DNA from 3 places in the Rothia sp. 27098_8_29 genome. Region 1 is predicted to be linked to each of the others. Evidence: predicted binding sites of a transcription regulator. Region 1 holds the regulator's gene; each other region holds the start of a gene.

Region 1 (10,303 bases):
CGAAATTTCTGACGTTCAGCGCGAGCACTCCGAATATGACGGTGACCAGGAAGATCTCGCTGAGCGCCGCGCACTGCGCCGTATCGCGAACCTCTCCACCGAACTTGAAGACGTCACCGAGGTCGAGTACCGCCAGCTGCGCCTGGAGCGCGTGGTGCTGGCTGGCCTGTGGACTGAAGGCACCGTAGAGGACGCAGAGAACTCCCTGCGTGAGCTCGCGGCACTGGCTGAAACCGCAGGTTCCGAGGTTCTGGACGGCCTGGTTCAGCGCCGCCTCAAGCCGGACCCCGGCACCTTCCTCGGCTCCGGTAAGGCGCTGGAACTCAAGGACATTGTCGAGGCGACCGGCGCCGACACCGTCATTGTCGACTCCGAACTGGCTCCCTCGCAGCGTCGTGCCCTCGAAGATATCGTGAAGGTCAAGGTCATTGACCGCACCGCCCTGATTCTCGACATTTTCGCTCAGCACGCTAAGTCCCGCGAGGGTAAGGCGCAGGTTGAGCTGGCTCAGCTGGAGTACATGCTGCCGCGTCTGCGTGGTTGGGGTGCCTCCCTGTCCCGTCAGGCGGGTGGCCGCGCCGCAGCCGGTGAGGGTATCGGTTCGCGTGGTCCCGGTGAAACCAAGATTGAGATGGACCGCCGCCGCCTGCGCGCTCGCATGGCGAAGCTTAAGCGTGAGATTGCTGCGATGGCGCCGGCGCGTGAGACGAAGCGTCTGAACCGTCGCCGTAACCGCGTGCCTTCGGTGGCTATCGCCGGGTACACGAACGCGGGTAAGTCCTCCCTGCTGAACCGCCTGACCGACGCCGGCGTGCTCGTGGAGAACGCGCTGTTTGCGACCCTGGACCCGACCGTCCGTAAGGCTCAGACTCCGGACGGTATCGGCTACACCCTCTCTGACACGGTGGGTTTCGTGCGTTCGCTGCCGACCCAGCTGGTGGAGGCGTTCCGCTCCACCCTGGAAGAGGTCGCTGACGCTGACGTTATCCTGCACGTGGTGGATGCTTCGCACCCGGACCCGGAGGGGCAGATTCGTGCTGTCCGCGAGGTCATCGCGGAGGTCGACGCCCGCCATATCCCCGAGATCATTGTGCTGAATAAGGCGGATGCCGCCGACCCGTTCGTGCTGGAGCGTATGCGCCAGCGCGAGCCGGAGCACGTGATTGTTTCGGCGCGTACCGGTGAGGGTATTGAGGAGCTGAAGCAGAAGATTGCGGACACCATTCCGCGCCCCTCCATTGAGGTGAAGCTGCTGATTCCGTACTCGCACGGTGAGATTATTTCGCGCCTGCACGAGTGGGACGCCGAAATTAAGAGCACCGATTTCGTATCGGACGGCACCTTCGTGGTGGCGCTGGTTCGTGAGGATGTCGCCTCCGAACTGTCCGAGTATGTGCTGGAGGGCGACCTGCTGGAGGTTCTGGAAGAGGAACTTGCGGAGGCACACGCCCTGGCTGAAGCGACCGCATCTGTTTCCGAGCAGCCCTCTACCTCTGAGGCTCTCTAAGGGCGGATGAGCGTGACCGAGAGCATCAACGCGCCTAAAAACGCCCCGGGAACTGCACCCGAACCGGCAACCGACGGCACCCGATTTACCGGGCAGGAGCTTGAGACCCTGCCCGGTGCGAAGGACGCCCTGACCCTGCTGGATGAGGCGGTTGCCGCCACTGGCGGTCAGAATCGTGCCGGTCAGCGCACCATGGCGGCGCATGTGGCGCAGGCTCTTGAACTGCAGCGTCACCTGCTGGTCCAGGCGGGTACCGGTACCGGTAAGTCCCTGGGCTACCTGGTTCCTGCCCTGGCGCGGGTGGGGGAGTCGGACCAGCCGATTGTGGTTGCGACGGCGACCCTTGCCCTGCAGGCGCAGATCGTGAACCGCGATATTCCGCGTCTTCTACAAGCGCTGGAGCCGCGCCCTGAATCGCAGGCGCAGGTGGCTCTGCTCAAGGGCCGCAATAACTACCTCTGCCTGCACAAGCTGGAGGGCGGCTACCCGGAAGACGAGCCGGATGCTCTCTTTGACATGCCTTCTTCGACCTCCCGCGTGGGTGAGGAAGTGGTGCGCCTGCGCGAGTGGGCCGACCGCACGGAGACCGGCGACCGTGACGAGCTGAAGCCCGGCGTCTCTGACCGCGCATGGGCTCAGGTATCGGTGAGCGCCGCCGAGTGTCTGGGCCGCCGCTGCCCGCTGGTGGAAGAGTGCTTTAGCGAGATGGCGCGTAGCCGTGCCGCTGAAGCTGATATCGTCATCACGAACCACGCCCTGCTGGCGATTAACGCTTTCGAGGGCATGAAGGTTCTGCCCGAACATGAGACGGTCATTATTGATGAGGCTCATGAGCTGGTGGACCGCGTGACCGGTGCCGTGTCTGGTTCTTTGACGGTTGCGATGGTTCGCCGTGCGGCGCGTAGCGTAAAGAAGCATTCGAAGGCTGATTCCGGCGCACTGGAAATGGCTGCCGGCACCTTGGAGACCGCGTTCGAGGGTCTTGCCGAAGGCCTGCTGAAGGGCCTGGACGGTCGCCTTTTGACTGCTATTTCTGCGGTCAATGATGCCGCCCGCACCGCCCTGTCCGATACCAAACCGGACGGTCAGGACGTTGACGCCGGCCTGCAGATGGCGCGCTCGCGTGTCTCTGAGGTACACGATATGAGTAGCCGCATCCTGGAGGCTTCGGGCGAGCAGGACGTGCTGTGGATTTCTCGTCAGGGTGGTTGGGAGAACGGCCGCTATGTGGCTGCTTCCGATACCGACCCGGCGACCCTGAACATCGCCCCCTTGAGCGTCGGTTTGCAGCTACGTGACGGTCTGTTCGCTGACCGCACCGTGATTCTGACGAGTGCGACCCTGACAGTGGGTGACTCTTTTGACGTTGCCGCCGGTGCCCTGGGACTGCAGGGTGAGGGCGCGCCGCGCTGGACGAGCATCGACGTAGGTTCGCCTTTCGACTACCGCAAGCAGGGCATCATGTACGTCGCCGGGGATTTGAAACCTCCGGGATTCGGTGTGCATGAAGGTCAGCTGGAGCGTCTGCGTGAGCTGTGCGAGGCGTCGGAAGGCGGTGCCCTGGGCCTGTTCTCCTCGAAGCGTGCCGCCGAGCGTGCCGCCGAATACATGCGTGAGCACAGCGACCTGAACATTCTTCTGCAGGGCGAGTCTTCGCTCAAGGCTCTGGTGGAAGAGTTCAGCGAGGACGTCGATTCGTGCCTGTTCGGCACGATGAGCCTGTGGCAGGGCGTGGACGTTCCCGGTGACTCTTGCCGCCTGGTGGTGATGGACCGCATCCCGTTCCCCCGCCCGGATGACCCGATTGCGCAGGCTCGTACGGAGGCAGTGAACCGTCACCGCGGTAACGGCTTTATGGCGGTTTCTGCTCACCACGCGGCGATTCGTATGGCGCAGGGCGCCGGTCGCCTAATCCGTTCGGTGTCTGACCGCGGCGTGGTGGCTGTGCTGGATTCTCGTGTAGCAACCAAGCGTTACGGCGGTTTCTTGATGAAGGCTATGCCGCCGATGTGGTCGACCCAGAATAAGGCAGCCGTAATTGGCGCGCTGGCTCGTCTTTCGGCGAGTATTGAGCGTTAGCTCGGGTGGATTCCATTCCTGGCTGCACCGCACCTTCCGCTTTGGAAATATAGAAATCACCCTGGTGACACGTGAACATTCACGTGTCACCGGGGTGATTTTTATATAGAGCTAAAAGCCTAGCGGTTATGTCTCTAGAGACTGCATCTTTTAGAGACTACGCAGCACGGAGACGACCTTACCCATGACGGTTGCGCGGTCGCCCATAATCGGCTCGTAGTTGGAGTTGCGCGGCATGAGCCAGGTATGGCCGTCGACCTGACGGAACACCTTCACAGTTGCCTCGTCGTCAAGTAGCGCAGCAACAATATCGCCATTGTCTGCGGTGTGCTGCTCGCGGACAACCACCCAGTCGCCGTCGCAGATTGCGGCGTCAATCATGGAATCGCCCTTGACCTTGAGCATGAACAGCTTGCCGTTACCGACCAGCTGACGGGGCAGGGCGAGCACATCCTCCACGGACTGCTCAGCAGTAATGGGACCGCCCGCTGCAATTCGTCCAACCAGGGGAACGGGTACGAGGTCTTCATCGCCGACTTCGAAGTTCGGCAGCTCGGGCAGGGAAGAGGAAGCGCTACCGTGGATGCCGACGCCGTTCTCATCCAGCACCTCAATGGCGCGGGGGAGCTTGGGGTCACGGCGAATGTAGCCCATGGTCTCGAGGCGACCGAGCTGGTGGGTGACCGAGGACAGGGACGCAAGACCCACCATGTCACCAATCTGGCGCATGGACGGCGGGTAACCCTTTTGTTCAATCTCGGTGCGGATCGCGTCAAGAATCTTCTGCTGGCGCGCGGTCAGCGCCGGACGGGGTGCTGTTGCCATTTCTTTTCCTTCGGTCTGTACTCCGGCCTTTGTATTCGGGTCGGGGCACGGATGGGTGCTTCACACGTTTTCCGATGGTGTCCTAAAAATTTTTTGGTTCTGCCGAAATGGGTCTTATCTCGTCAGGGGGTGGAGGAATTCTATCCGTGCCGGAGCGATACCGGAGCGATACGCAAGGCAACGAGTATGCGTCTCCGCCCTGTAAAACTCAGTCAGTAGCACCTGCATTCGATACAGAACCAAGCTGTAGCGGGTACAGAAACCTGCTGTGAGTAGGACTCATCAGGAGCGTGTGGAACGTCTCTTGACACCAGTGTAGAACACTACACCGAAAAACTCAAACAAATATTCTAGATTTTTTCTTCGAAACTCGAAGAAATTTTTAGTACATCTCTGCTAGACTTTAGAACAAGAGTTCGTATATACTCTTGAATCTCTCCTGAAATTCAGGATTTACGGGTGGATGTTCGAAAAATATTCGAAGATTCGACCCGGAGTCTTTCGGGGGAGGAGAGTGAATGAGTGTTCGAATGTATTCGAATCCTCTGCCTCTCTCTTCGCATGTTCTACCTCGGATGCTCTAGGGAGCATCTGGTGAAGAGAGAGCGCAGGGGATGGGGAGCCGGGACAACCCGGTGCAACCCGGCGCAGCCCGGTGCATCCGACGCTCTGACCTAACTAGAGAATAGCTACCCAATAGTTATCGCCTAACAATCACCACTCCATAGTTATCACTCAACTAGGACCTCCGAGCGGGTATCGCTCGGCATTGCTAGACCCGCGGGGTAACCCCGGGGCGAGCTGAGAGAAAGGAACCACAATGACTACTGCAGCACCTATTGCTTCTCGTGGCACTTCTGCACACCTTCCGGCAGGTTTGGTGGTACTTCACCCCGCCCGCACCGCGCCTGCCCGCACTGCGCAGGGGCGTTCTCGTGTGCCTGTGTCTTCGCCGTCTGTTCGCTCTTCTCGTGCGGCTCATGCACCCCGTCCTGCGCAGGTGGCTCAGCCCGCCCACGCTCCCGCCGTTTCTACCCCCGCCGTTTCTGCTCAGACATCTTCTGCGGCTCAGGCGCCTGGCGCGAAGAGTGCTCTTCTGGCTAAGGGCGGCGAGCTTCTGCGCGCGGTTCCCGCTTCTATTCGTCGTCTTGGCACTGTGCGCGGTTTCCTGAAGGGTCTGCCTCTGCTGACCTTGGCGGCGCTGATTGTGCTCGGTGCTATTAGCTTCTTTGGCCCGGCGGCTTCTGCTTCTGTGGAGAACGCTTCGGTGACTCGAACCGTCGTTGTGGTCAAGCACGGAGAGACCCTGTGGGATATTGCTCAGGCGGTGAATCCGCAGGGTGACACCCGTGATACTGTGGTTCGTATTATGGAGTTGAACTCGTTGACCAGCACCTCTGTTGATGCCGGTCAGCGTCTGGAAATTCCTCAGACTCAGCGCTAAGTACGGACCCGTATGTGGTTGGCTTCTGCGTGAGGCTGATGTCTTGACTCCGAGCCCTCTATCTCTCAAGCTAGAGCGCTTGAACCGAATTCTTGAGCCTATGAAATAGGAGCGCATCGATGCCTGTCCCCGCTGAATCCACACCCGTCAAAACTGAAACCATGCAGAGCGCTCGTCCTGTGGTTGCCGTTTTGGGTGAACCCGGAACTCGTGGCGCCCTGGTGAAGCTTCTTCAGGATGCGGGGGCGGAGGTCATCGTGACTGCTGTGCCTGATCAGCTGCGTGAGGCTGACGGTATGGTGGTTACCGGCGGTGCGAGCTCTCTTGAGGCATATGAAGATCTGAAAGCTAAGGACGCTGAGCGCGTGATTGGCCGCCGTGTTGCCGGCGGTCGTCCGGTGCTGGTTGCCGGTGCGGCACTGAGCTGCCTCTTTGACTCTATTACGGTGGAGCATCCGCAGATGGGGCAGGTTCAGGTGCAGGGCATGGGGGAGTGGCCCGGCGAGGGCGTGGAGCTTTCTACCCGCGAGGTAACTCCCGGTGTTGCTACTTTGCGCCCGTCCGCCGATAGTGCGCTGCTCAAGGATCTTGAGGGCGAGGCTCACTTCAAATCTGAGCACGGCGTTTTTGAGTGGGCTTTTGATCAGAGCATTGAATATATTGCCCCTCCGGCGGTGACTTGGACTGTCACCGAGCCCGCCTATATCGCGGCGGTTGAGAACGGTCCGCTGACGGCGGTGCAGTTCTGCCCGGTAGGTTCTGGCGAGCTGGGGGCGGAGTTTATGCGCCGCTGGGTTGCGTCCCTGGCGGTGACCGGTCGCCTGTCTTCTGAGTCTCTGTCTTCTGGCGACTCCGCTACTGCTGCGGGAGGTAACTAATGTCTGCACCCGTTCTTGAACTTCTGCCCGCTGTTGATATTTCTGAAGGCTACGCGGTGCGCCCGGTGGGCGGCACCCTGTCCGGTGGTGAACAGCGCCTCGACCCTGTTGAGGCGGCTCTGACCTGGGTGAAGGCTGGTGCTCGCTGGATTCACCTGGTTGACCTTGATTTGGCGTTTGGTCGCGGCACGAATACTGAGGTTCTGGCTGAGGTGGTTGCTGCCGTCCGTGCCGAGAATGCCCAGAGCTCTGCCCCGGTTCGTATTCAGGTCAGCGGCGGTGTGCGTAATGCTGAGAGTCTGGAGCGCGCCCTGAGCCTGAACCCGGATCGCGTGAACGTGACCAGTGCGGCTCTGGCGGATTCTTCCTGGCTTGAAAGCACTCTGGCTCGTTATGCCGATTCTGATCTTCTGGCTCTTGGGCTCGATGCCCGCTATAACCCTGAGCGGGGCTGGGTGACTGTGGCTCGCGGTACCGACTGGTCGGGCCCTGACCTGGCGGAGGCGCTGGCGTGGCTGGAGAGTGCGGGCGTGCGCCGCTATATCGTTACGGATGTGAGCAAGGACGGTTCCCTGGCTGGTCCCGGTGCGGAGCTGCTGGATGAGGTGCTGGCTCAGACTGCCTGCCGGGTGGTGGCGTCCGGTGGTGTGGCGTCGCTGGCTGATCTTGAGAAGCTGCATTCCATGGTGCCTTATGGTTTGGAGGGCGTGGTGCTGGGTAAGGCGCTGTATGTGGGTAACTTTAGTTTTGAGCAGGCTCTTGAGGCGGCTGGTTCCCGCTAAAGCTACCGTTCCTGATACATTGGGCGCCCGCTAAAGCTGCCGGTTCGCGTTAGTCCGCTTATCTAGCCCGCGTAGATTTCTTATCCGCACAGGCTCGCACAGGCTTTATATATGACGAAGCCCCATCTTCCTCAGTGTGAGGGAGACGGGGCTTCGCTGTGAATAGACCGGGTACGGTTTAGTAGACCGGGCCGGTGAGCTTTTCGCCGGGGCCCTTGCCGGGCTCGTCCGGGAAGGGGGATGCTTCGCGGAAGGCGAGCTGCAGGGTGCGCAGGCCGTCGCGCAGGGGTGCTGCGTGCTGGGAGCCGATTTCGGGTGCTGCGGCGGTGACGAGGCCTGCCAGCGCGGTGATGAGCTTGCGTGCTTCGTCGAGGTCCTTGAGGTCGTCGGCGTTTTCGTCTGCCGCCAGGCCGCACTTGACGGCTGCGGCGCTCATCATGTGGATGGCTGCGGAGCTGATGATTTCGATGGCGGGTACGTCGGCGATGTCGCGCAGCTGTTCGTTGACGGCTTCGACCTGCTCTTCGGTGAGTTCGGTGTGGCCGTGTACGGGGGTTTCTTCTTCCGCAGTGAAGCGGAAGTTCGTGTTTTCAGTGCTCATAGTCTTAGAATCTCATATTTCGTTTGTTTCGGTAAATGCGTCCTTAAGAGTGGGTGCTTCTGTGGACTTTCTGGGGGAGTCTCCGCAATTTTTATGGTGTTTTGCGTCTATTTCCTTGCTTCTGTCGGGTATTCTGCGGTATGGTTGTAGGCAGTTTGCAAGTGGAGCATGCCTCCCACCCGGTTGACCGCCGCAGGCGTTTGTTTGCGAGTTTTGAGGTGAACGGGTTCGTCCGCCGCTTTCGGCGTACGCTGGTTTGTGCCTCCGCTTGTGTAACTGCGGGGGCTTTTTTAGTGCCCGCAACGGATAGTATTCACGGGGAAACCCACAGAGCACAGGAGCTAGTCATTAGCGAACCACGCATTAACGATCGTATCCGCGTTCCCGAGGTCCGTCTTGTCGGTCCCGGTGGCGAGCAGGTAGGCGTTGTCCCTCTGAAGGACGCTCTGCGTCTGGCTGAGGACGCCGAACTCGACCTGGTCGAGGTTGCCCCGAACGCGAAGCCGCCCGTGTGCAAGCTCATGGATTACGGTAAGTACAAGTACGAAGCCGCAATCAAGGCTCGTGAATCCCGCAAGAAGCAGGCTAATGCCGTTCTGAAGGAGATCCGTTTCCGCCTGAAGATTGATACCCACGACTACGAAACCAAGGTTGGACACGCTCGTCGTTTCCTTTCCGGTGGTGACAAGGTCAAGGCAATGATTCAGTTCCGTGGTCGTGAGCAGCAGCGCCCCGAGATGGGTGTGCGTCTGCTGGAGCGTCTGGCGGCTGAGCTGGCTGAGGTGAGCACCGTTGAGTCTCGCCCCCGTCAGGATGGCCGCAACATGGTGATGGTTCTGGCTCCGCTTCGCGGTAAGGCAGAGGCTCGCCGTGAGCAGGGCGCCGGCGGTCGCAAGGGTCGCGAGCGTATTGACACGACCAAGGCGAAGCCCGTAACTAATTCTTTGGCAGACGCTATGCCTGCCGAGTTGAAGGCACAGGCTTCCGCCGAGTAGGGAACCGGGTCGTCACTTTAGGATGGGCACGCGCCTCCACCGTTGGGTGGGTGTTGCGGGTTCACCCGGTGCCGGTTCCGAGGCACCTCGTTAGGGGTGCCTCACCTTTGGTCCTTGGGGCTGATGCGTCTATCGCTCAACCCCACTAAGCTACCCCGCCGTTGTGGCGGGGGATGAATGTAAGGAGAACGGCAGCTATGCCGAAGCAGAAGACCCACTCTGGTGCTAAGAAGCGCTTCAAGCTCACCGGTAGCGGCAAGGTTAAGCGCCAGCAGGCGAACCGTCGCCACTACCTGGAGCACAAGTCCTCTCGTCTGACCCGTCGTCTGGCTTCTGACCAGATCGTTACCGGCGGCCAGGCAAAGGTTGTCAAGAAGATGCTGGGTAAGTAAGCAACGCTTACTCTCTGCACCTGGCGCACCGATAGTGGTGCGCACTGATTAAAGACTCGCTCCTGTTCAGCGTGATATGTGAGCTGTTCAGGACATAAGACGAAGGAGACACACGTGGCACGTGTGAAGCGCGCGGTTAACGCGCACAAGAAGCGCCGTACTATTCTCGATCGTGCATCCGGCTACCGCGGTCAGCGTTCTCGCCTGTACCGTAAGGCTAAGGAGCAGGTCACTCACTCGCTGGTTTACAGCTACGACCACCGTCGTAAGAAGAAGGGTGACTTCCGTCGCCTGTGGATTCAGCGTATTAACGCTGCTTCCCGCGCACAGGGCCTGACCTACAACCGCTTCATCCAGGGTCTGAAGGCTGCTGGTGTTGAGGTTGACCGCCGTATGCTGGCTGAGCTGGCTGTTAACGAGCCCGCTGCCTTCAACGCACTGGTTGAGATTGCTAAGAACAACCTGCCCGAGGACACCTCGGCTCCCAAGGCTTAATTAGCCTAGGTTGTGTTCTTACCTCGAAGATCTAGGTTCGGGGTAGGATGCTTAAGCGTCGTGAGCGGCCGTCTGCACTTTTGAGTGTGGGCGGCCGCTTTCTGCGTATCTGGGGGTTGTGCTTGTGGCTGTTCTGCGTTTTTTGGGTGTGCCTTTGCCTGTACCCTTTAAGGGTGAACTTTTTTGAACGTATTAGTACCCCCGTTGTGATGTCCAATCCGCAGGCAGATCGTGTGCGCGATATTGCGAAGCTGCGTACCCGCGCTACCCGCACGAAGAAGGGCCAGTTCCTGGTGGAAGGCCCG
Region 2 (10,303 bases), on a different contig from region 1:
TTGGCCTATTAATAAGATCGCAGCAGACAACGGCATCAGCGAAGATCGCCTTGAACCCTACGGCAAGTATGTCGCTAAGGTCCTCCTCGACGAAACCACTAACGCAGAGACCGCCCGCAAGCGCGGCTCCAAGTACATCGTGGTTACCGCAGTCACCCCCACCCCGCTCGGTGAAGGTAAGACCGCAACCTCCGTCTCCCTCGCACAGGGCTTCGCCCAGACCGGCCGCAAGGCAATCCTGGCTCTGCGTCAGCCCGCAATGGGCCCGACCTTTGGCATCAAGGGCGGCGCAGCAGGCGGCGGCTACTCCCAGATCGTTCCCATGGAGAAGCTGAACCTGCACCTGACCGGCGACTTCCACGCCGTCACCGCAGCGCACAACCTGCTTGCCGCCATGATCGACAACCACCTGCACCACGGCAACGAGTTGCGCATCGACCCGCGCGCAATCGAGTGGCGCCGCGTTATCGACATGAACGACCGCTCCCTGCGCAACATTGTCGTGGGTCTGGGCGAACGCATGGACGGCGTGGTCCGCGAGACCGGTTTCGACATCACCAGCGCCTCCGAAATCATGGTGATTCTCTCGCTGGCAACCTCCTTCAAGGACCTCCGCGAGCGCCTGGCAAAGATCGTGATCGGCCTGAACTACGACGGCGAGCCCGTCACCGCAGCCGACCTGAAGGCTGACGGCGCAATGTCCGTCATCCTGGCAGACGCTATCAACCCGAACCTGCTGCAGACCCTGGAGCACACCCCCGCACTGATTCACGCGGGCCCCTTCGGCAACATCGCAACCGGTAACTCCTCCGTGGTCGCCGACTACGTTGGTCTGGAGTACTCCGACTACGTGATTACCGAGGCTGGCTTCGGTGCCGATATGGGTGCGGAGCGTTTCTTCAACGTCAAGTGCCGCGTCTCCGGCCTGAAGCCGGACGCAGCAGTGCTCGTCGTGACCGTGCGCTCCCTGAAGTCCCACTCCGGCCTGTACAAGATCGTTCCGGGCAAGCCCCTGCCCGAAGGCATGCTGCAGGAAAGCCCCTCCGACGTGGAGAAGGGCGCAGAGAACCTGAAGAAGCACATCGAGATTGTGCGCAACTTCGGTGTTCAGCCGGTCGTGGCAATCAACGCCTTCCCGACTGACTTCGAGTCCGAGCACGAGACCATCCGCCGTATCGCTGAGGAAGCTGGTGCTCGCGTCGCTATCCACCGCGGTGTGGCTGAGGGCGGTAAGGGCACCACCGACCTGGCAGACGTGGTTGCTGAGGCATGTGACGACGTTTCGGATCTGAAGTACACCTACGATCTTGAGGACTCCATCGAGACCAAGATTGAGAAGGTTGCGACCAAGGTCTACGGCGCGGACGGCATCTCCATTGCTCCCGCTGCCGCTAAGCAGCTGAAGCGTTTCGCTGAGCTGGGCTACTCGCACCTGCCCGTGGTTATCGCGAAGACCCACTTGTCCATCTCTTCGGATGCAACCCTGAAGGGCGCACCGACCGGCTGGACCCTGCCCGTGCGCGAGGTTCGCCTGGCTGCAGGTGCTGGCTACGTTTACGCTATCTGCGGTACCATGCGCACCATGCCGGGCCTGAGCAAGAGCCCCGCAGCTGAGCGCATCGGCTTTGACGAGAATGGCGTGATGGTCGGCCTGTCCTAAAGCTTGTTCTAAAGCGGCTGTTCCAGCTGATTTATAGCTAGTGGAGGCGGCGCTCCTTCCCCACAGCGGGGGAGGGGCGCCGCCTTTGCTTGTGGCCCTATGGTGCTTTTGTGGAGTGCTCTGCCCCCAGATACATGGAAGCATGAGGGGCGAATATGAGGTGTGCAACGCTTGAGGGCGGGGGAGCTCTTGAAAACAGAGTGAAACCAGACTGCAACCAAGCTGAAACCTGGCTACAACCAGACTGCAACCAGGGGGAGTGAAGGATCCTGAAACCCCTGGTGGAGGGGTCTTTCAACCTTTCATTGAGGCTTCTAGGGCGCCTGTTTTGAGGGTGAAATTGGTACGTGCTGGTTAATAATTGGGCTCTATTTGTGCTTGAAGGTCAGGTTTTATTAAACAATCTATAGAGGTTGATTTTTTAGTGACACACTGTCTTGCATTTTGTGAAAATACGGCATTGACTAGGTATTTTGCTTTTTGAAAGGGGTTTTAATGGGTGCACTCAGTGAACCTGAAAGTGGGGCTGATGTTATTGTTTTGTAATAAAACCTCTACTTTAGGGGGTACCTACAGGGGTAAAACAGACCAATTGATTTTGCCCTCGCGCGAATAATTGTGCAGATTTTGAACGGTGAGCAGTACATTTTTTCCTGCTCATGAAGTTGCAAGTACTTGAAGATACTTTCACCTTAACCCTCTACTTCCGCAGAATACCGGGCTAAAACTGGGTATTGAACCTTTGGGATTGCCGAGTGTGGAGCTTAAGTTAAAGGTGCACCGAAGTGCCAAAAGAGGGAAATTCTAAAATTATTTTGGGTGAAATAAGTCACGCTAAAACTCGAAAAAAATGAAATTGGTACGTATGGATACCCTAAAAAACACCTGTTTTTATTACAGAATGATTACAATGAGGTGCGGGTCACTAAATCCGGCTCTCCGTACCAAATTGGGTGGTAAAACAGCCCCCAAAAAGTTCGCTACTATTGAGTCATCAAGTAATCGTGAGATTTCCAAAGTCCTCGGGTTGCTTGTGTTTGAGTGAGTGATAGATACCCCTGGGTGTCATGAGAAGCGACTGTGTATCGATGCGCAGTCGCTTCTCTGTTTAACTTTTGAATTTCAGTGGAACCTCAGCCGGGCGGGATCCAGCCGGAACCTAATCCGCGCTGAACCCAATCCGTACCGAGCATGCTCCAGAATCTGTTCCCTGTGCATCCCGCACATGTATCCCGCGCGTTCAACGCCGAATGCGCTGATAGGGGAGCGAACCGCATAGGCGCATGCTGTGCGGTCACAACCCCCTACACTGGAACTATGACTACTTACCCCGAACCCACCCTCATCTTTGAGAACCCTGAACTGACCGTCCGTGCGTTCAGCGTCTCCGAGATGGACAATAGCGTCTACCTCATCACCATGCGCGCCACCGGCGAGCAGGTGCTCATCGACCCTGCAGACGATGCAGAAGAACTCTACGCATTCACTCTTGACGCGCTCCTGAACGACTGCCCGCAGCTTGAACTGGCAGACGGCGAAGAACGCCGCGTGCGCGTCATGGAGAAGGAAGAGGACTTCAACTCCATCAGGCCCCGCGCTATTGGTCTGACCGGCATTCTGGTTACTCACGGCCACTGGGACCACATCCGCGCTATTAAGGAGCTCGACCACCTCACCGGTGCCGTGACCTCCGCGGGTGCAGCTGACGCTGCTGAGATTAAGGAACTGGAAGACTACACCGTCGAAGAGGAGCTGACTGGCGGCGAAAGCTTCGACTTCTACCTCTCTGATACCGTCATCCGCGCCCTGCACGTGCCCGGCCACACCCCCGGATCCATCGTCTACACCCTCGAAACCACCTGGGAAGACGGCACCCCCGCAACCCTGCTGTTCACCGGCGACGCTCTCTTCCCCGGCGGCGTGGGCAAGACCGACTCCCCGCAACAGTTCGGCGAGCTCTTCTCCAACGTGCTCGAAAAGCTCTTCGGCGGCTTCGAAGACGACGCCATCGTGCTGCCCGGCCACGGCCGCTCCACCACCCTCGGTGACGAGCGCCCCCACCTGGAAGACTGGGGCACCCGCGGCTGGTAAACCGCGCCTGACAGTCCACCTCATATAAGTACTGCACCCTCATGCCTTCACCCGCCGCATAATCCCGCTGGTGAAAGGCGTGAGGGTGTAGAATTTAAGTTCGAAGATAAGACGAAAGGATTTTCGATGACACCCCGCCCGGCACACGGTAGCACCGCACTCAAAGCGAACGATCTGACTAGCATCCGGGTTCAGGGTGCCCGCGAAAACAACCTCAAGAACGTAGACCTCACCATTCCGCGTGATGCGATGGTCGTCTTCACCGGCCTCTCCGGCTCCGGTAAGTCCTCCCTCGCCTTCGACACCATCTTTGCGGAAGGTCAGCGCCGCTACGTCGAGTCGCTGTCCTCCTACGCGCGTATGTTCCTCGGACAGGTCGACAAGCCCGACGTAGACTTCATCGAGGGCCTCTCCCCGGCGGTGTCTATCGACCAGAAGTCCACCTCCAAGAACCCGCGCTCAACCGTCGGTACCATCACCGAAATCTACGACTACATGCGTCTGCTCTGGGCGCGCATCGGCCACCCGCACTGCCCCGAATGCGGCGAAGAAATCACCCAGCAGACCCCGCAGCAGATTGTGGATATTCTGCAGGAGTACCCCGAACGCACCCGCCTGCAGATCCTCGCACCCGTCGTCAGCGCACGTAAGGGCGAGTTCGTAGACCTCTTCAAGGATCTGCTCACCCAGGGGTACTCGCGTGCCCGTGTGGACGGCGAAACCGTGCAGCTCTCCGACCCGCCCAAGCTCGCCAAGCAGTACAAGCACACCATCGAGGTGGTCGTCGACCGCATCGTCATTAAGGACGGTATCCATCAGCGCCTGACCGATTCCATCGAAACCGCGCTCAAGCTCGCCGACGGCCGCGTGCTCATCGACTTCGTGGACCGCGAGCAGGACGACCCCGAACGCACCCGCTCCTTCAGTGAAAACCTCGCCTGCCCCAATAATCACCCGCTGCAGATCGACACCATCGAGCCGCGCGCCTTCTCCTTCAACTCGCCGTTCGGCGCATGTAGCGCCTGCGACGGCATCGGCTCTCGCCTGGAAGTAGACACCGAACTGCTCGTACCCAATCCCGACCTGACCCTCGGCGAGGGCGCTATCGCTCCCTGGTCGCAGGGCAAAGCAACCACCGAATACTGGCTACGCCTGCTCGCAGGCCTGGGGGAGGAGCTCGGCTTCGACCTGAACACCCCCTTCAAGGACCTGCCCGCCAAGACCCGCGCCGCCATCCTGGATGGCAAAGACTACAAGGTTGAGGTCTCCTACCGCAACCGATTCGGCCGCGAACGCCGCTACACCTCCGGATTCGAAGGCGTGAAGGCGTACATCAAGCGCAAGCACGAAGAAACCGAATCGGACTTCGCCCGCGACCGCTACGAACAGTACATGCGCCAGGTCGCCTGCCCCTCCTGCGGTGGCGCGCGCCTGAACCCGACCATCCTCGGCGTGAAGGTCGGCGGCAAGTCCATCGCAGACATCACCGACCTGTCCCTGGCTGACGCGCTCGCCTTCGTGCGCGGCCTGCAGCTCAGCGCCCGCGAAGCCAAGATTGGTGAGCAGGTCCTCAAAGAAATTGACGCGCGCCTGCAATTCTTGCTGGACGTGGGCCTGGACTACCTGACCCTTTCACGCTCCGCCGGTACGCTCTCCGGCGGTGAGGCGCAGCGCATCCGCCTCGCAACCCAGATTGGTTCCGGCCTGGTCGGCGTGCTCTACGTGCTCGACGAGCCCTCCATCGGTCTGCACCAGCGCGATAACCGCCGCCTCATCGAAACCCTCACCAAGCTGCGCGACATGGGCAACACGCTTATCGTGGTTGAGCACGACGAAGACACCATGCGCGAAGCCGACTGGATCGTGGATGTGGGACCCGGCGCCGGCGAGCACGGCGGCGAAATCGTGCACTCCGGCAGCTTTGAGGAGCTGCTGAAGAACACCAAGTCCATTACCGGCGACTACATGGCTGGCCGCCGCAGCATTGAGGTGCCCGCCTCCCGCCGACCCGTGGACAAGGAACGCCAGCTGACCGTGCGCGGCGCCCGCGAAAACAACCTCAAGAACGTGACCGTCTCCTTCCCGCTGGGCGTGTTCACCGCGGTGACCGGCGTGTCCGGCTCGGGTAAATCCACCCTCGTCAACGACATTCTATACACCTCCCTGGCGAACAAGCTCAACGGCGCCAAGCAGGTACCCGGCCGCCACAAGAGCATCGACGGCCTGGAACACCTGGACAAGGTCATTCACGTGGACCAGTCGCCCATCGGTCGTACCCCGCGTTCGAACCCCGCCACCTACACCGGCGTGTTCGACCACATCCGCAAGCTGTTCGCAGAGACCAGCGAAGCGAAAATGCGCGGCTACACCCCCGGCCGATTCTCCTTCAACGTCAAGGGCGGCCGCTGCGAGGACTGCTCCGGCGACGGCACCCTGAAGATTGAAATGAACTTCCTGCCGGACGTGTACGTGCCCTGCGAAACCTGCCACGGCAAGCGCTACAACCGCGAAACCCTCGAAGTGCACTACAAGGGCAAGACCATTGCCGACGTACTCGAAATGCCCGTGGAAGAAGCCGCAGAGTTCTTCGCCGCATTCACCCCGATTGCGCGCCACCTGAACACCCTCGTGGACGTGGGCCTGGGCTACATTCGCCTGGGCCAGCCCGCAACAACCCTCTCCGGCGGTGAAGCGCAGCGCGTGAAGCTCGCAACCGAACTACAGAAGCGCTCCAACGGCCGCTCCATCTACGTGCTGGACGAGCCGACCACCGGCCTGCACTTTGAAGACATCCGCAAGCTGCTCGCCGTACTGCAATCGCTGGTTGACAAGGGAAATAGCGTCATCACCATCGAGCACAACCTGGACGTGGTCAAGTGCGCCGACTGGATTATCGACATGGGCCCCGAAGGCGGTAGCGGCGGCGGCACCGTGATTGCTGAAGGAACCCCGGAACAGTTGGCTCAGGTGAAGGGCTCACACACCGGCGCGTTCCTTGCCGAGATCCTGAGCTAGCCGAGATTCTGAACTAGTCAAAAACTTGCCCTAGAGGAAACCTACGTGACTGATACTCAAGGAACCGAACCCACGCGGGGAGCTAAGGCAACCCGTGGCACTGTGAACCGGGGAGCCGTGAACCGTGGTGCTGTGACCACCGTGGACCGTGCGCGGCACATCCTGCACACCCAGCTTGAGGCGGACTTCTGCCAGGCGCCCGGCTCGATTAGTCGCGCCCTTCAAGAGCTACGCGACTACCCGGAAGCCGAGAGCCTGCCGCTACTCGCCACCGTGCAGCCGCCCTCCGAGAAGATGGGCGCCGCACGCCGCCGCAACGACGACATATGGGAGTTGCGCGTCGCCAACTACGCGAGCGTAGGCATTCTCTGCGCCAAGCACCCGCGCGTACTCGAAAAGGCCATCGACTACATGCTCGGCGACCAGTCGAACTGGCTCGGCGATTACGCGCAGCTGCGCCAGCTCAACGAACTGCTCACCCCCTACACCCAGCAGGTTAGCGGCACGAGCATCTACTATACGCCCGGCCGCGCCCTGCTGAACTCGGTCGTACCCGAGGGCGTGAAGGCGCAGGAGGTCAAGTGCGCCGTGCCCGGTGTGGGCATGATGCGCCGCGTCGACCCCGCCGAGCTGAAGGCGGCACTGCTTGCCGAAATTACCGGCGAGCGCACTATTCGCAGGGAGGCGAACGCCTCCGCGGGGGCGCTTGAGGTTGCCCCGGAGGATACGGAAGCGCGCGTAACCCGCCTGCGCGTGGACCTGCTGAGCGAAGAGCAGATTGAGTCGTTCCGCGGGGATAAGCGTTACTCAAACGCCCTGGGCTTTAGCGTGACCCGCCCGGATGTGCTGGTGCTCGCCGCATACCCGGTGGATGAGAACGCATCTAAGGCACCTGATGCACCCGCGGCGGGGGAGAGCCCCGCAAATGCCGACCCGGTAGCCATGGTTGGCCTGAGCGACGATTCGCCGATTATGCGCCAGATTGGCATTGACGTGCTGCCCGCCTTCCGCGGCGCGGGTATTGCGAGCGCCCTGGTGCGAGATGCCGCACGCCTGACCCTGGCGGAGGGTTACCTGCCGTTCTACGGTACGAGCCCGTCGCACATGCTGTCGCAGCGGGTTGCGATGAACGCGGGGCTGGTGCCGACCTGGTGGGAGTACGTGTCCACCAGCCTGAACGACCTGCCCCTGGACTAGAATTGCCCGCGCTGGGTATAACGGACAATAGGTACGCAGCATATGCGCGAAAGCCCCCGAGATCAGAGTCTCGGGGGCTTTTTGCTGCTGAGTTTCGCGTGTTAGCCGCGCGGGGTTCAGCGTGCCGGGATTTTTGCGGAGTTCAGCGTCTAGAGTCGCCGCATAAGGAACAACGTCTAGAGCCTTACCAGTTACAGCTCCGCGCCGTTGCTGGCAATCACCTCGCGGTACCAGTGAAAGGACTTCTTACGGTAGCGCGCCAGGGTGCCGGTGCCGTCGTCGTTGCGGTCCACGTAGATGAACCCGTAGCGCTTGGACATCTGCGCGGTGGAGGCGCTAATCATGTCGATGCATCCCCAGGTGGTGTAGCCGAGCACGTTCACGCCGTCCTCAATCGCCTCGCGTACCGCGTGCAGGTGCTGGCGCAGGTAGTCGATGCGGTAGTCGTCCTCCACGGTGAGCTCACCGTTCACCTCGACCAGCTCGTCGCGTGCGCCCAGGCCGTTCTCCACGATGAACAGCGGCTTCTGCCAGCGGTCCCAGTACTGGTTGAGGACCATGCGCAGGCCGGTCGGGTCGATCTGCCAGCCCCATTCGCTGGCGGGCAGGGTCGGGTTTGTTACGCCGCCGATGATGTTGCCTTCGCCGCGCTCGCCGCGTGCCGGGTCGCCGGACGCGCAGGTGGACATGTAGTAGCTGAAGGACACAAAGTCTACGGTGTTCTTCAGGTCCTCGCGGTCCTGCTCGGTGATGTTCAGCTCCACGCCCTTCTCACGCAGGGCACGCAGGAAGTAGCCGGGGTAGGCGCCGCGCACGTGCACGTCACCGAACGCGAAGTTCGCCTGCTCCGCCTGCATGGCGGCGAGCACGTCCGCGGGGTCGGGGGTGAGCGGGTAGGTGGGCATGGCAAGAATCATGCAGCCGACCTGGGCGCCCGGTGCCAGTTCGCGTGCCGCAGCGGTGGCGCGTGCGGAGGCGACCAGCTCATGGTGCATTGCCTGGTAGAGGTCGGCGTCGCTGAGCTGATCCGCCGGGGTGTTAATACCGCCGGACATGAACGGCAGGTGCAGCATCGAGTTGATTTCGTTGAAGGTCAGCCAGTACTTCACGCGCTTGCCGTAGCGGGCGAATACAGTGCGGGCGTAGCGTTCGTAGAAGCCGATGAGTTCGCGGCTGGTCCAGCCGTTGTACTGTTCGACCAGGTGCAGCGGGGTTTCGTAGTGGCTGAGGGTGATGAGCGGTTCCATGCCGTGCTTTTCGAGCTCGTCGAGCACGCGGTCGTAGAAGGCGAGGCCCGCCTCGTTCGGGGTTTCTTCGTCGCCGCGGGGGAAGATACGCGACCAGGCGATGGAGAAGCGGAAGACCTTGAAACCCATCTCTGCGAGCAGGGCGATGTCTTCGCGGTAGCGGTGGTAGAAGTCGATGCCCTCCAGCTTGAGGTTGTCCTCGGTGGGTTCCGCGGTGCGCGGGTGCAGGCCGCCGGCGGGCAGCACATCCTGCAGGCTGGGGCCCTTGCCGTCTTCGTTCCAGGCACCCTCGAACTGGTTGGCGGCGGTGGCGCCTCCGAAGAGGAACCCGGCGGGGAATGCGCCGAGCGGCTGCGGCTCGGTCAGCGCCGGGTTGGTGCGCTGTTCAGTGCTGACGCGGGGTAGCGCGGTGGTTTGGGCGGTGATGTGCTGGTCCTGATGCACGGCATTCTCCAAGGTGTTTTGGGTCTTTCTTCTACCCTAGCGGAGGGGGAGGGGGATTACTAGGTTTTAGCTACCCGGGTGGGCGTTTTCGCATTGTGGGGAGACGTAGGAGCTGTGGCGGGCGTAACCGTAAAATAGGAACGTGCAGATTATTCGAGAGACCGGCCCCGAATCCGGCGATATCCTCATCCACCACGACCAGACGGTGCAGATGCTCCGCGAGGTGGCAACCGGCAAGCGTGAAGCCACCTTGCGCATGTATCAGCCGAACCCGACGGTCGCGTTCGGCCGCCGTGACGAACTGAACCCCGGCTTCGCGGAGGCCTCCGCGGCGTGTACCGAGCACGGTTTCGAGGTGCTGGTGCGCAAGGTCGGCGGGCATGCCGCCGCCTACCATCAGGGGTGCCTGGTCGTGGACCATTTTCAGCCCGCCTCCGACGCCCGCAGCGGCAACACCCTACGCTACGAACTGTTCGGTTCCATGTACGCGCAGGCACTTCGCGAGGTTGGCGTGGATGCGCGCATGGGCGAGATCCCGGGGGAGTACTGCCCCGGCGAGTATTCGGTGCACGCGCAGCTTCCCGCCTCCGCAGGTGGTGGCCGCATTAAACTGGTCGGCACCGCCCAGCGTGTGGTGACCGGCGGCTGG
Region 3 (10,303 bases), on a different contig from region 1:
CTATTCCCATAAAGACACAGGTTAAAAATAACGAAATGATTACAATCCAACATCTTAGCGCCGCAATTTTTCGGGGAAGTCGCACCTAAATAGCTCTGACTGGCATAAATAATTCCTGTGGGGTCGTGTGGGTAAGTGTCGAAAACCCACACGCACAGTGATTTGAACCAAAGATTTCCCAAAAGGCTGGTAAAGCCCGGGTGTATCCGGTAAGCTTGACGGGTCTGGCAATTACTATGCCCGCATTCGTGCGAGCGTCAGTAATGTAGCTGCGGGGTACTCTGCCCCGAGCTCTCCGCCCCACCGCCGTACAGCAACGACCGAACCGGTCGCGTACGGATTCCGGCGGGGTCAACCGAGGAGGCCAGTATTCAACAGACCGAGGCCCCACCCGTGAGGGTGCAGGAGCCTCACATAGAAAGGTAGATTGTGGCTAAGCACAACCGCACCCGCCGTACCGTGCGTCAGTCCCGTGCCCTGGGCATTGCACTGACCCCGAAGGCAGAAAAGTACCTCGAGCGTCGTCCTTACGGCCCCGGCCAGCACGGCCGTGCCCGCAAGAAGGCTGACTCCAACTACGCTACCCAGCTGAAGGAAAAGCAGCGTCTGCGCGCTCAGTACAACATCCGCGAGGCACAGATGCGCCGCGCATACCTCGAGGCAAAGCGTACCGAGGGCCAGACCGGTAAGAACATGGTCGAGCTGCTCGAGACCCGCCTCGACGCTCTGGTTCTGCGTGCAGGCTTCGCCCGCACCATTGCACAGGCACGTCAGATGGTTGTTCACCGTCACATCATGGTTGACGGCGTTCGCGTGGACCGCCCCTCGTTCCACGTCAAGCCCGGCCAGCTGATCCACGTTCACCCCAAGGCTGAGAAGACCACCCCCTTCCAGGCTGCGGCTGCAGGTGAGAACCAGGCAGTTCTGCCCGAGGTTCCCGCATACCTGAACGTTGAGATCGAGAAGCTGCACGCAAAGCTTGAGCGCAAGCCCAAGCGCGAAGAGATCCCCGTGATCTGCGACGAGCAGCTGGTCGTTGAGTACTACTCGCGTCTGGCATAATCTCGATTTTTCGAGAAGCAACCCGTCCTGCACCGTTCGGTGGGGGCGGGTTGTTCCCGTTTAACGCGTGGGTTTTTGGGGCTTATACACTACAGGGCTGTGGCGCTGCAGAACCTGTGAATCTTCCGTCGCTGGGAGTTTCATGAGAGTTTAGGGGGCGCTTGAAGGATTTTTCGACTAAAATAGGGGATTGAGCTGTGTATATAGTCCTGAACTGTATGCACGATCCGGCTGCGCGCCACGGTGGCGTCCAGCCTTGTACGACTATTGATAAGCATCATGCATTGAGCGGAATGGGGTTATAGATGACCGGCGGAGATATTGCGGGCCTGATTGCAGCAGGAGTTTTTGCGATTCTGGTGGCTCTGCTTGCGCTACCCATTATTCGCCTGACCAAGGTGTTTGATGAGCTTATCGTGACGATTCGTTCGCTGAACCAGAGCACCGGCCCTCTCATTGAAGAGGTGACCCGTACTGTGGTGACCACCAATGAGCAGCTGGAGAAGGTTGACGACATCACTTCGAATGTTTCGGATGCGTCCGCGAACGTTTCTGCGCTGTCCTCGCTGGTGACTTCGACTGTGGGTCAGCCGCTGATTAAGGTTGCGTCCTTCTCGTACGGTGTGCGTCAGGCGTTCCGCGGCGGTAAGTCCGGCGATGCACACGGCACCGCCAACACTGGTAGCACTGGCGGTCAGTACGGTTCGGCACAGTCCTCTTACTCTGCAGGCGGTGAGAACTAATGGGTCTGCTTCGTTCAGCTCTTCTGCTCGGCGCCGGCGCGGCGGTTGGTTACTTCGCTTCCAGGCGTGCCGCCTCCGAACCTGCTCAGCGTACCCCCGGCAGCGCCCTGCTCATGCGTGAGCACGGTGAGCTTGCCCTCAACCCGGAGTCTCAGATGGGAAAGTTCTTCGATTCGCCGATTGGCAAGCCCCTGCAGCCGTATGCGTTGCGTGCTGTTGAGTTCGCCGCCCGCGTGCGTGAAGGCATGCAGGAGAAGGAGATGGAGCTCAACGCTAAGGTGGAGCGCCAGAAGCAGGATCTGCGTCCTGGCTCCCTGGACACCTGGGACCGCCAGATGAGCTCGGCTGAGATTGAATCCACGAACCGCCGCCTGGCTGAGCGTGAACTCATTGAGGTGGAGGCTGAGATTGCCTCCTTGGAAGAGGCTCAGAAGCGAGCGCGTGAGCAGCGTATTGCGCGTGACCGTCAGCTCGGCGACGGCTTCTTCAACTAGGTTTTTAAAGGTGGTGCTTTTGTCCGTTAACCACGGTACGAGACTGGCTCGATTAGCCATTTTGCTCTCGGACAGGCACCATAGGTCAGTAGACTAATTTAGAATTTCGCACAGATTACTCTAAGGAACGAGATGCTCTCACAGGAGATTTCTAAGCGCTGGATCGATTTCTTCGCTTCCCGCGGCCATACTGTGGTGCCTTCGGCATCGCTGATTTCGAACGAGCCCGGCGCTATGTTCACCATCGCCGGTATGGTGCCGTTCATTCCCTACTTCCTGGGCCGTGAGACCCCTCCGTTCTCCCGCGCGACCAGCGTGCAGAAGTGCATCCGCACCCTGGATATTGAAGAGGTCGGTAAGACTGCGCGTCACGGTACCTTCTTCCAGATGGCTGGTAACTTCTCGTTCGGTGATTACTTCAAGGAGCAGGCGATTCCGTTTGCTTACGAGCTGCTGACCACCCCTCAGGATAAGGGCGGTTTCGGCCTGGATCCGGAGCGCCTGTGGGTCACCATTTATGAGGGTGACGATGAGGCCTTCGACATTTGGCACAACAAGGTGGGCTTCCCGGCTGAGCGTATTCAGCGTATGGGTATGAAGGAAAACTACTGGTCCACCGGTCAGCCCGGCCCCGCAGGCCCTGACTCGGAGATCTTCTACGACCGTGGCCCCGCGTACGGTAAGGAAGGCGGCCCGGCGGCTGACGACGACCGTTACATTGAGATTTGGAACCTTGTGTTCATGCAGTACCAGCGTGGCGAGGGTATCGGTAAGGATGACTTCGAGATTCTGGGTGATCTGCCGAAGAAGAACATCGATACCGGTCTGGGCGTTGAGCGTCTTGCCATGCTGCTGCAGGGTGTTGAGAACTTCTACGAGACCGACCAGGTTCGCCCCGTTCTGGACGCTGCTTCTAAGCTGTCCGGTAAGAAGTACCACGGCTCTGAGTCCGCTGAGGACGAGGGCTACGAGGACGACGTGCGTATGCGCGTGGTGGCTGACCACATCCGTTCCTCGCTGATGCTGATTGCTGACGGCGTGACCCCCTCCAACGAGGGTCGCGGCTACATTCTGCGCCGTCTGATGCGCCGTGCTATCCGTGCGATGCGTCTGCTGGGCGTTACTGAGCCCTGCCTGCCCGTACTGTTCCCGGCTTCGCGTGATGCGATGAAGGGTGCTTTCCCGTACGTTGCTGACGACTTCGAGCGTATTTCCCGTATTGCGTACGCTGAGGAGAAGGCGTTCCTGCACACCATTGAGACCGGTACTGAGCGTCTGGAAGAGGCTGTTGCTGCCGCTAAGAAGGACGGCTCCAACGCTGTTTCTGGTGCTGAGGCGTTTGCTCTGCACGACACCTACGGCTTCCCGATTGACCTGACCCTGGAGATGGCTGCTGAGGCTGGCGTGAAGGTTGACGAGAAGGCTTTCCGTGAGCTGATGGCTGAGCAGCGTCACCGTGCGCAGGCTGATGCTAAGGCGAAGAAGGGTGCGTTTGCTGACCTGTCTGAGCTGCGTAAGCTCGTGGACGAGCGTGGCTCCATCTTCACCGGTTACACCGAGCTGCGTACTGAGACTAAGCTGCGCGCGATTCTGGTGGACGGCGTGTCTGTTCCCGCCGCTAAGGCTGGCGACAAGATTGAGGTTGTTCTGGACGAGACCCCGTTCTACGCGGAGGCTGGTGGCCAGGCAGCTGATACCGGTGTCATTACCGGCAACGGCTTCGTCATTGACGTTCAGGACGTTCAGCAGCCCGTGAAGGGCCTGAGCGTTCACCGCGCCGTTGTGCGTGAGGGCGAGGTTCACGTCGGTGCCGATGTTGTGGCACAGGTTGACGTTCAGCGCCGCCGCGACGGTGAGAAGGCACACTCCGGTACCCACATCATTCACGCTGCCCTGCACCAGGTGCTCGGCAACGAGGCTACTCAGCGTGGCTCTTTCAACAAGGAAGGCTACCTGCGCTTCGACTTCGCGTGGGGCGAGGGTCTGTCCGAGTCCGCTAAGCGTGAGGTTGAAGAGGTTGCTAACCTCGCGATCCGCGATAACCACGAGGTGATTACTCGTGAGATGCCGCTGGCTGAGGCTAAGGCTCTGGGCGCTATGAGCCTCTTCGGTGAGAAGTACGGCGATGTGGTGCGTGTTGTTGAAATCGGCGGCGAGTTCTCCCGCGAGCTGTGTGGTGGTACCCACGTTGGTTCGTCCGCTGAGATTGGTTCGCTGTCGCTGCTGACCGAGAGCTCTGTTGGCTCCGGTAACCGCCGTGTTGAGGCTCTGGTGGGTCTGGATTCCTTCAACCACCTGGCTGCTGAGCGTACCCTGGTGAACCAGCTGACCGGCCTGATGAAGGTTCAGTCTTCCGCTGATCTGCCGGAGAAGATTAACCAGACTCTCGCTAAGCTGAAGGCTGCTGAGAAGGAACTGGCTCAGCTGCGCCGCGAGAAGCTGCAGGCTGAGGCTGGCAAGCTGCTGGAGAACGCACAGACCATCGGTTCTGTTCGCGTTCTGGCGCATGACGCTGGCGAACTGGACGCTAACGGCGTTCGTGAGCTGGCTCTGGATCTGCGTTCGCGCTTTGGCTCCGAGGCTGCTGTTGTCGCAGTGGTGGGTGTGGCTAATGGCCGCCCCGTCGTCCTGGTGGCAACCAACGAGGGTGCTCGTGAGGCTGGCGTGAAGGCTGGCGCTCTGGTCCGCGTCGCTGCCGGTGTTCTCGGCGGCGGTGGCGGCGGTAAGGACGATGTCGCTCAGGGTGGTGGCCAGGACGCATCCAAGATTGGTGTTGCACTGGACGCTGTCCGCGACGCTATCGCACAGGCTCAGGCCTAAACATGGCAGAATTCCAGCGCGGAGTGCGGATGGGTGTCGATGTGGGTAACGCCCGCGTCGGCACCGCCCTCAGCGACCCCGACGGTATTCTCGCCACCCCGCTCAAGACGCTACGCCGCGACGCGAAGAAGAACTCTGACCGCCGTGTTTTGCGTAAGCTGATTGAGGTGAACGAGGTGGTGGAGGTTTTCGTCGGGCTTCCGAAGACCATGCGTGGTGGGGATTCTCCCTCCACGGAAATGGCTCGGGAGTACGCGCAGGCTCTGCGCTCCGAGCTGGATGCCGAAGAGAAAACACACATTAACATTTGGCTGGTGGATGAGCGACTCACCACCGTGAGCGCTCACCGTGCACTGCACGAGGCTGGGGTTTCCAGCCGAGATTTCAAGACTATGGTTGACCAGGTGGCGGCTGTGAACATTTTGCAGTACAGTCTGGATGCCCTCAAGGCGGGGCAGTCCGTAGCCGGGTACAAGGTGAGCGATCCGGCCCACGAAGAAAACCGACCGTCCGAGTCAGAAGGGACCACGGTCGGTGCCGTCAACGAAACGGAGAACCTTCAGTGACCGAACAGAATAAACAGCCCGAAGAGAGCGGGCTCGACCTCTTTAGGCCGACAGCCGAGGATGAACGTAAGGGCATCACCGGCATCACGATGGAACAGGAAATCGTGTCGGTGGCTACGTTGCGTGCGCGTAAGCGCCGCCGCCGCGCCATCATGCTGAGCGCTATTTCCTTGTTTGTGGTGGCTCTGGTCATCATTTCGGGTGCCTTGATTACCCGCTACGACCCGTTCAAGACTCGTGACTACTCGGGTGGCGGCAATGGTACGACCGTGACGTTCACGATTCGTTCTGGCCAGTCCACCGCGCAGGTGGCGCAGGAGCTTGAGGCAGCGGGCGTGGTTGCTGATGCTGATAAGTTTGTTGAGGTGTACACCAAGGAGAGCAAGGGCAAGTACCTGCAGCCTGGCACCTACGAACTGCAGCAGCACATGAGCAGCTCGAGCGCGATTACGACCATTATCGAGGCGAACAGCAACGTACTGTACCTGGCGATTCCGCAGGGTAAGCGCGTGAGCGAAACCATCGACCTGATTGTTTCTGGCTCCGATGGCGCGTTCACCCGCAAGCAGGTTGAGGACGCGGTCAGCAACTACACCCAGTACGGTGTGCCGAGCAACTTCCCCTCGATTGAGGGTTGGCTGCACCCGGGTGAGTACCGCTTCCCGAAGGACACCGACATCAAGAAGGTCATTCAGACCATGGTTGATAAGACCAAGGCTGACCTGAAGGAAGCCGGCGTGAGCGGCGACCAGAAGACCTTCGAGGTGCTGACCATCGCCTCCATCGTGGAGCTTGAGGCTCAGCCGAAGGACTACGTGGCGGTTGCAGGCATCATTGAGAACCGCCTGAACAACCCCGATGGTGAGACCTCGGGTCTGATTCAGTCGGATGCGACCGTGACTTACGGTCTGGGTGTCCGCTCGTACCACCTGACTGAAGAGCAGAAGGCCGATAAGAGCAATAAGTACAACACTTATGCGAATAAGGGTCTTCCGAAGGGTCCGATTGGTTCCCCGCAGCTGGCTTCGATTAAGGCTGCCGCGGCTCCTGAGAAAAACCCGTACTACTACTGGGTGACTGTGGACCTGGACTCCGGTGAGACTAAGTACTCCCGTACTTACGCTGAGCACCAGCGTTATGTTGAAGAGTACAACCAGTGGTGTTCTAAGCACCCGAACCGTTGTAGCTAATCGGTTTAGCCGGTAGCTATGATTCGGTAGCTTTGGACTGAAGGTTCCTTGCTGAGGCGGGTACCGCCTCCACGAGAGTGGGGGAGGTGCCCGCCTTTGCTGTACCCGAATATTGGTTTGTCCCTTAAAATGGGTAGAGTGCGCCTATGACCGCGGGTTCGTGGCGTGCGTGTCCGCAAGCCCCAAGCGTTGAGAGCGAAAGAGTATCTATCGATGAAGACTGAACCGTACCGTGAGGCCCCGTATCTTCGCCGCGCCTACGTGCTGGGGCACCCGATTGCGCATTCGCTGTCGCCTGCACTGCATCGTGCCGCGTATGACTTTTTGGGTGAGCAGAATTTGGGTTATAATCGCCGCGATACTCTGCCCGATGATTTGCCGGCGATTATGCACGGTGTGCGCCACCCGGACGGTACGGAGGACGCCCCGTATATTGCGGGTCTGTCGGTGACGATGCCGTTGAAGACCGCCGTCATCAAGTATTGCGATGAGCTGAGTGAGACTGCCCGCGTGACCGGTGCGGTGAACACGGTGTATCCGCGCGGTGAGAAGGTGCTGGGTGATAACACGGATGTGATCGGCATTGTGAACGCGCTGCGCCACGCCGGTTTGGAGCCGCAGCCGCTCAAGGATTCTGCCGCGATTGTGGGTGGGGGAGCGACCGCTATTTCCGCCCTGACCGCTCTGCATCAGCTGGGGTATTCCCGTGTGAGCGTGTACGCCCGTTCCCTGCATAAGCTCGGTAGCGTGCAGGAGGCGGCGGACCGCCTGGGCGTTCAGCTGGAGCAGGTTTCCCTGGCTGAGCTGCCGCAGAATCTTGCGGAGCGCGGTCATCACCCGGTGATTTCTACGCTTCCGGCGCATGCGGCGGATGAATGGGCGAGCCAGCTGAGCGGGCTGAAGGGCGCCTCCGCAACGCACCGGCCGGTACTGCTCGATGTTGCGTATAACCCGTGGCCTTCGGTGCTGGCGAGCGCCTGGGAGGCGAACGGCGGCACGGTGGTTTCTGGCCTGGAGATGCTGCTGTATCAGGCGGTGGAGCAGGTTCTGCTGTTTACCGGCCGTGAACTGCAGCCCGCCGAACTGCTGGGTCTAATCAATGCGATGTGCGCGGCGGTTGATCTTGCGCCTCGTGCTTCCGTTTCGTGAAAAAAGCGTGCTTTCACTCGCTCAGTAAACGGGCATTTTATACACTATTTATACACGTGAAGAATTATTATTCCTTCCTCCTGCGCTGCGGTGCGGGTGCGATGAAAAGAGGTTAACCTATGGCCCTGCGTTGGCTCACTGCCGGAGAATCCCACGGCGAGGCGCTCGTCGGCATTATTGAGGGCGTACCCGCCGGTGTGGAACTCACCAGCGACATGGTGCGTGACGCCCTGGCTCGTCGCCGCCTCGGCTACGGCCGCGGTGCCCGCATGAAGTTCGAGGAGGACCGCGTGCGCATCCTGGGCGGTGTGCGTCACGGCCTGACTCAGGGCGGCCCGGTCGCGATTGAGATTGCGAACACCGAGTGGCCCAAGTGGACTGACGTGATGAGCTCCGACCCGGTGGATCCGAAGCTGATTGAGGGTCGTGCGCGTAATGCTGCGCTGACCCGTCCGCGCCCCGGTCACGCCGATTTTGCGGGTATGCAGAAGTACAACTTCTCTGAGGCTCGCCCGGTGCTGGAGCGCGCCTCCGCACGTGAGACTGCGACCCGCGTGGCTCTTGGCGTGGTTGCCGCCCAGATTTTGAAGGCTCTGGGTGTTGAGCTGGTTTCTCACACCGTGGCTGTGGGTGGCGTGCACGCTCCCGAGGGCGCCCCGGTGCCTTCGCCCCGCAACGTGGATCAGCTGGACGCTGACCCGCTGCGCTGCTTCGATAAGGCAACCTCCGACGCGATGGTTCAGCGCGTGGACGAGGCGCACAAGGACGGCGAGACTCTCGGCGGTGTGGTTGAGGTGCTCGCGTACGGTATGCCTCCCGGACTGGGTTCGTACGTGCACTGGGACCGCCGCCTGGACGCGCGCCTTGCCGCAGCGTTGATGGGTATTCAGGCTATTAAGGGCGTTGAGGTTGGCGACGGCTTCGCGACCGCTGACCGCCCGGGCACTGCCGCTCACGACGAGATTTCCATTGGTGAGCACGGCGTTACCCGCGATACCAACCGCGCAGGTGGTATTGAGGGCGGCATGAGCATTGGCGACCTGCTGCGTGTGCGTGCGGCAATGAAGCCCATTGCGACCGTGCCGAAGGCTCTGAAGACCATTGATACTTCCACCGGTGAAGAGGCTCGCGCCCACCACCAGCGTTCGGACGTGTGTGCTGTTCCCGCCGCCGGCGTGGTGGCGGAGGCTATGGTCGCCCTGGTGCTCGCTGAGGCTGCACTGGAGAAGTTTGGCGGCGACTCGATTGGTGAGACTCGCCGCAACATGGATTCCTACCTGGACGCCATTCCGGCGTCTCTGGCGTGGGAGTCTAACGTGGCTGGTTGGGACGCGTAGTGCCCCTTCCGGCGGAGTCTGAGGGCCGCGGCGCGAAGGGTCGCGGTTCCGGGGAGGTTTCTGTGGAGCAGGGTGTTCGCCCGGTCGCTTCGAGCCCCCTTGCGCGTATTGCTGCGGCAACGCAGCGTGCGCGAGGGGGCGCTTCGCCGCGCCCGGAACCCGGCGCAGAATCCGGTGTATCTGCTGCGGCAACGCAGCGTGCGCGAGGGGGCGCTTCGCCGCGCCCGGAACCCGGCGCAGAATCCGGCGTGTCTGAACCCGGTGTACCTGCTGCGGCAACGCAGCGTGCGCGAGGGGGCGCTTCGCCGCGCCCGGAACCCGGCGCAGAATCCGGCGTGTCTGAACCCGGTGTACCTGCTGCGGCTGAGCAGAATGTTGAGGTTGCGGGCGCTGAGGCTGCCGCATCTGTTTCTTCTGCGTCAGTTTCTTCTGCGCGCCCGGCTTCTCGCGTGCCCACCCCCGCTGATTTGATGCGTTCTGGCGCCCGTCCCCTGCCCGCCGCCGCTACGGCGAGCACGCAGGGTGTGCGCCTGTACGCCTCCTCGGTATCTGAGGACGCCGACCAGGCGCTCGGCCTGGACGAGGACCTGCGCCTGAAGCTGCTCAGCGCCCTGCAGGGCATGGGCACCGCTGAAGAGGAACCCCGCAAGGAACCCGCACAGGCGGATGCACCCAAGCCAGCAGCTCCAAAACCGGCCGCGCCGTCAGTAGTCGCTGTGCCCAAGCCGACTGCGCCGAAACCTGCCGCGCCCAAGCCGGCACCTCCGAAGCAGGCTCAGCCTGCAGAGGCGGCGGGGGAGAGCGCTTCTGCTCCCGTAGCCGCACCTGCACATCCTGTAGCTGTGCCCGCGGCTGAACCCGCCAAGCCGGTCCGTCCGACTCCGGCGCTGTTCGGCAAGGTTCAGGTTGCCGCACCCGCTGTACCCGCTGAATCTGTGGCAC

The links. The regulator LexA, encoded in region 1, represses DNA repair genes until DNA is damaged. The targets are predictions, from matches to a motif close to TCGAACANNTGTTCGA.
Region 2: the regulator LexA is predicted to act here: its motif matches at 3,840-3,855, upstream of uvrA (excinuclease ABC subunit UvrA).
Region 3: the regulator LexA is predicted to act here: its motif matches at 6,981-6,996, upstream of O3649_RS03135 (shikimate dehydrogenase).

What each region holds. Positions count from the first base shown of each region.
Region 1 covers NZ_JAPWAI010000004.1:16,646-26,948, reverse strand. Annotated here, with positions in the region: gene hflX (GTPase HflX) at 1-1,507, shown strand, start outside; gene O3649_RS06780 (ATP-dependent DNA helicase) at 1,514-3,586, shown strand; gene lexA (transcriptional repressor LexA) at 3,737-4,411, opposite strand; gene O3649_RS06770 (LysM peptidoglycan-binding domain-containing protein) at 5,232-5,855, shown strand; gene O3649_RS06765 (hypothetical protein) at 5,975-6,733, shown strand; gene O3649_RS06760 (HisA/HisF-related TIM barrel protein) at 6,733-7,515, shown strand; gene O3649_RS06755 (DUF1844 domain-containing protein) at 7,694-8,116, opposite strand; gene infC (translation initiation factor IF-3) at 8,410-9,111, shown strand; gene rpmI (50S ribosomal protein L35) at 9,309-9,503, shown strand; gene rplT (50S ribosomal protein L20) at 9,618-9,998, shown strand; gene O3649_RS06735 (TrmH family RNA methyltransferase) at 10,208-10,303, shown strand, end outside.
Region 2 covers NZ_JAPWAI010000001.1:729,601-739,903, forward strand. Annotated here, with positions in the region: gene O3649_RS02880 (formate--tetrahydrofolate ligase) at 1-1,660, shown strand, start outside; gene O3649_RS02885 (MBL fold metallo-hydrolase) at 2,978-3,751, shown strand; gene uvrA (excinuclease ABC subunit UvrA) at 3,878-6,766, shown strand; gene O3649_RS02895 (GNAT family N-acetyltransferase) at 6,812-7,963, shown strand; gene O3649_RS02900 (glycoside hydrolase family 1 protein) at 8,155-9,654, opposite strand; gene O3649_RS02905 (biotin/lipoate A/B protein ligase family protein) at 9,797-10,303, shown strand, end outside.
Region 3 covers NZ_JAPWAI010000001.1:795,977-806,279, forward strand. Annotated here, with positions in the region: gene rpsD (30S ribosomal protein S4) at 430-1,062, shown strand; gene O3649_RS03110 (DUF948 domain-containing protein) at 1,368-1,805, shown strand; gene O3649_RS03115 (hypothetical protein) at 1,805-2,299, shown strand; gene alaS (alanine--tRNA ligase) at 2,432-5,119, shown strand; gene ruvX (Holliday junction resolvase RuvX) at 5,122-5,685, shown strand; gene mltG (endolytic transglycosylase MltG) at 5,682-6,875, shown strand; gene O3649_RS03135 (shikimate dehydrogenase) at 7,089-8,024, shown strand; gene aroC (chorismate synthase) at 8,144-9,361, shown strand; gene O3649_RS03145 (shikimate kinase) at 9,361-10,303, shown strand, end outside.